One region of the Bacillus sp. z14 (2026) genome, then DNA from elsewhere that is predicted to be linked to it. Evidence: riboswitches for the same ligand, from Rfam matches in the RefSeq annotation. Region 1 holds a riboswitch; the other holds the start of a gene.
What was found. Region 1 has a riboswitch for preQ1 ahead of AC4G3O_RS14945 (QueT transporter family protein). Riboswitches for the same ligand answer to the same signal wherever they lie in the genome.

Region 2: another riboswitch for preQ1. It lies ahead of queF (preQ(1) synthase); the one in region 1 lies ahead of AC4G3O_RS14945 (QueT transporter family protein).

Annotation. Positions count from the first base shown of each region.
Region 1 covers NZ_JBZFQK010000004.1:203,085-205,293, reverse strand. Annotated here, with positions in the region: gene AC4G3O_RS14950 (DoxX family membrane protein) at 345-875, shown strand; PreQ1 riboswitch class I at 1,043-1,087, shown strand; gene AC4G3O_RS14945 (QueT transporter family protein) at 1,095-1,580, shown strand; gene AC4G3O_RS14940 (ferritin-like domain-containing protein) at 1,737-2,171, shown strand.
Region 2 covers NZ_JBZFQK010000001.1:387,602-389,810, reverse strand. Annotated here, with positions in the region: gene AC4G3O_RS01730 (NanQ anomerase/TabA/YiaL family protein) at 1-320, opposite strand, end outside; PreQ1 riboswitch class I at 675-721, shown strand; gene queF (preQ(1) synthase) at 847-1,347, shown strand; gene queC (7-cyano-7-deazaguanine synthase QueC) at 1,402-2,073, shown strand; gene AC4G3O_RS01715 (VUT family protein) at 2,073-2,209, shown strand, end outside.

The DNA.
Region 1 (2,209 bases):
TATTTTCCTTAAATGTTCTCTTTCTAACCTTTTATCATTAAATATATTTTACTCTTATATATAAATTTTTAAATAGCTCATTTAATTAAGAGTGTTATTTTTCATTCTAATACAACACTAATTGGTTCATTATGTAAAAGTTTGTGAAGGAACGAACAATATCACGTTTGTAAAGTTGTTTTTAGTATTAACTTAAAAGGTTCACATATTTTTGTACAAAAAAAGAAACACAGGGATAATGCACCACATTATCAAGCATATGGTATATAAATAAGGTATAGAAAGTTACTGGAACTAAAAACCGCGGATTAGAGCCAGTTAAATCCATATGGGAGTGATTTAAAATGATGAATTGGTTACGAACTAATAAATATGCCTCCGGACTATTATTGATTATAAGACTGTATCTTGGTTATGAATGGATGATTCATGGATTTGAGAAAATTAAAGGCGGAGCATTTGATGCATCTGGATTCCTTGGAAATATTGTTGCTAATCCTGTAACTGGGCCAGACGGAGGGGCACTGTATCCGATTTATGGTTCATTCATTGAAAAATTTGCGATTCCTAACGTAGGGTTAATCAACATCTTAATTCCATGGGGAGAATTTCTAGTTGGGCTTGGGTTACTGCTTGGTGTCTTAACAACTACAGCTGCCTTCTTTGGATTATTAATGAATTTTATGTTTTTATTTGGCGGAACAGTATCTACTAACCCGCTCTACATCATACTGGGAATGGTTATTCTTGTAGCAGGTGCAAATGCCGGACGATTCGGTGGAGACTATTACGTTCTTCCCTGGATTCGTAAAACTATCTTCAAAAAGGATGACATAAAACCAATCAATACAAAAAAATTAACTCCAAGTCATTAAACTAACGATTAAATAAGAGACGACGCCGAGATTTCTCTCGGCGTCTTTTATTGATTTATGCCAGTCGATCATAACTATACGATGATGTTTTGGCCATGATCCAACTACAATCCTTTATTGACTAGGCATCTTATTATGCTTATGATTATTTGGTGTCTTCGGAAATACTAAACGTGGTTCGTAACCATCCCACGATAAAAAACTAAGGGAGAGAAAAAAATGAATATTAGAACGCTTGCTGTAAATGGAGTTTTGGCAGCCTTATATATTGCTGTCACTATAATCGTACAGCCAATCGCATTTTCGAACATTCAGTTTCGAGTACCTGAAATGTTCAATCACTTGATTGTATTTAATAAAAAATACATGTATGGGATTGTGATAGGAGTATTTATCTCTAACCTCTTTTTCTCATCAATGGGTGCATATGATTTAATATTTGGTGTTGGCCAATCCATACTAGCATTAACAATCACCATTCTAACCTTCCGATTTGTCCGCAATATTTGGGCAAGGATGGCTATTAATACATTCGTTTTTACTTTTACCATGTTCTTAATTGCTATAGAGTTAAATATTGTTTTGAAACTTCCTTTCTGGTTTGCATGGGCAACAACCGCAGCTGGAGAATTAGCAGTCATGACAATTGGTGCTCCAATTATGTATGCTCTCAATAAACGTATTAATTTCTCAAAATTAATCTGACTTAATAATCCAAGCTTGGTCCTTTATCGGATCAGGCTTTTTATTATGTAAAAATATTCCCTGAACATTTCAAAATCCTGCCACAAAAAAAATGCTTAATATGTAGTAAAGTAGGGTACATTTGAATTATAGAATATAGAAGGAGTGGATTATAGAATGGAAAAAAAATTAAAAGAATTAATAGATGGTTTAAATGAAGATCTAGCAAACGAATATGCTGCATCAATCATGTATTCTAGCTATGCGGCAATGGTTTCTGGTTTATACAGACAAACACTGAAACCTTTCTTTGAAGGTGAAATAGCCGATGAACAGGGACATGCTTTATATCTTGCAGAAAAAATCAGTACATTGGGTGGAACACCAACTGTAACACCAGCAGAAGTTAAACAAACCACTGATGTTAAGGTAATGCTTGAATCTGCCTATCAGGCAGAAAAAGATACAATAGATCGCTACGAAACACGCAAGAAACAAGCTGAGGAATTAGGCTTAACTGAATTAGTTGTCAAACTAGAAGATCTTATCTCCGATGAAACAGGCCATATGGAAGAGATTGGCCGCATTCTTAGTGACTCCAGATTTGATTAATTCTTAACAATCTGCAACATGTTTAACACAGGGATAGA
Region 2 (2,209 bases), on a different contig from region 1:
TCGCCATTCAAGAACATAACATCATTTTCTTTTTGTTCCTCTACGACTTCTGTATCTTCCTTATTTGTATAAACCATTCTTTCCTCGCCTTTAATGACGTATTGGATATCCGTATATGAGTAATGAGCTTCCAGGCGACAGTCTTCAATGAGCTTTGTTTCATACTCTTGAATCATTACGAAGACCTTGTCATTTTCAATTTCATACTTTCCTACCGGCAAGGCTTGCAAATCATTTTCCATTAAAAAAGCGAAGGCTTTCTTTAATCTAGGATGCACTCCATCATATAATGGAGCATTTGATAACTGATCGATAATCATATATGTTTCCTCCGATACGTAATATAAGTATATAAAATAGTAACATAACCAGTAATAGCGATACAAGAACTTGTATACAAGTCTGGTTCGTATGATATGAAAAACCGAAGGAGAAAGAAATAATTGAGTTTGATTAATAAACCATCAAACCTTTAGATAATAGTCATCTGGCCATTTATTTGTGTAAAATTGCCAAAATACTTTTATCGTCTAACTTGTGTTTATCATTTTTAGCTCAGCTCCATATTTTATGAAACACCCGTGATTCAACTTACATCTGTTAACTTTTTTCCTTTTATAACCATTATCGGGTGTGATATGATAAGATGTAATTAAAATAATATCTGAAGATTTTCAGGAGAGGTTCATAGCGGATACCCTCTATAAAAAACTATGGATACATGTCATTCTCGCCATGTCCATATATTGGACGTGGCTTTTTTGACTTTCTAAGTAGTTATTTTTATAGAAAAAGAGTATGGCCCTCCTTGGAATGATTAGATATCTAATTCAAGGAGGGTTATTTATGTCTGGTCGACAACAAACAGAAGGATTAGAGGATTTAACGTTATTGGGAAATCAAAATGTGAAGTATGCATTTAATTATGCACCTGAAGTATTAGAGTCTGTAGATAATTTACATTCAGACCGTGATTACTTTGTTAAGTTTAATTGCCCTGAGTTTACAAGTCTTTGCCCAATTACGCAGCAACCGGATTTTGCGACCATGTATATTTCGTATATTCCAAATAAAAAAATTGTAGAAAGTAAGTCACTAAAATTATATTTATTTAGTTTCCGCAATCATGGAGACTTCCACGAAGACTGTGTCAATATCATTATGAATGACTTAATTAAACTGCTGGATCCTCGTTATATCGAGGTATGGGGCAAATTTACTCCACGCGGGGGTATATCAATCGACCCTTGGTGTAACTATGGCCGTGCAGGTACGAAATATGAAGAAATCGCAAATCATCGCTTAATGAATCACGATTTATATCCCGAAAAAATTGATAATCGCTAACTGAGTGTTACCACAATTCGTTAAAATCCTTTTATCTTGGGAGGGGGAAAGATCATGAAGCAAGAAAAAGCATTAGTCGTGTTTAGCGGCGGACAAGATAGTACGACATGCTTGTTCTGGGCAATGAAAAATTTTGGAGAGGTAGAGGTTGTGACATTTAATTATGGGCAACGACATGCATTAGAAATTGAATGTGCAAAACAAATCGCTAATGAATTAAACGTCCATCATCATATTTTAGATATGTCATTACTTAATCAACTTGCTCCGAATGCATTAACACGCGCTGATATTGAGGTGAAGGATGGTGCGGAAGGAGAGTTGCCATCAACGTTTGTACCGGGTCGCAATTTATTATTTTTATCTTTTGCAGGTGTATTAGCGAGACAAATTGGTGCAAAGCATATTATTACAGGTGTTTGTGAAACAGATTTTAGCGGATATCCAGATTGTCGTGATATTTTTATAAAATCATTTAATGTCACAATCAATTTATCAATGGAAGAAGCCTTTGTTATACACACACCTTTAATGTGGTTGAACAAAGCAGAAACATGGTCCTTAGCAGATGAATTAGGTGCATTTGATTTTGTGAAAGAAAAGACCTTAACGTGTTATCACGGTATTAAAGCGGACGGCTGTGGTGAATGTCCCGCTTGTAAGCTGCGTCTGCAAGGAATGCACACATATTTACATACCAAACAGCATATAGGAGGATCAATATGATACGCATTCTATTCTATTTAGTATCAATTGTAACGGCAAATGTACTGACAGCGCGCTTTGCTCCATTAGAATTTTGGATATTCATTATTCCAATGGGATCGTTCTTAATTGGTGCAACCTTTATCTTCCGTGATTT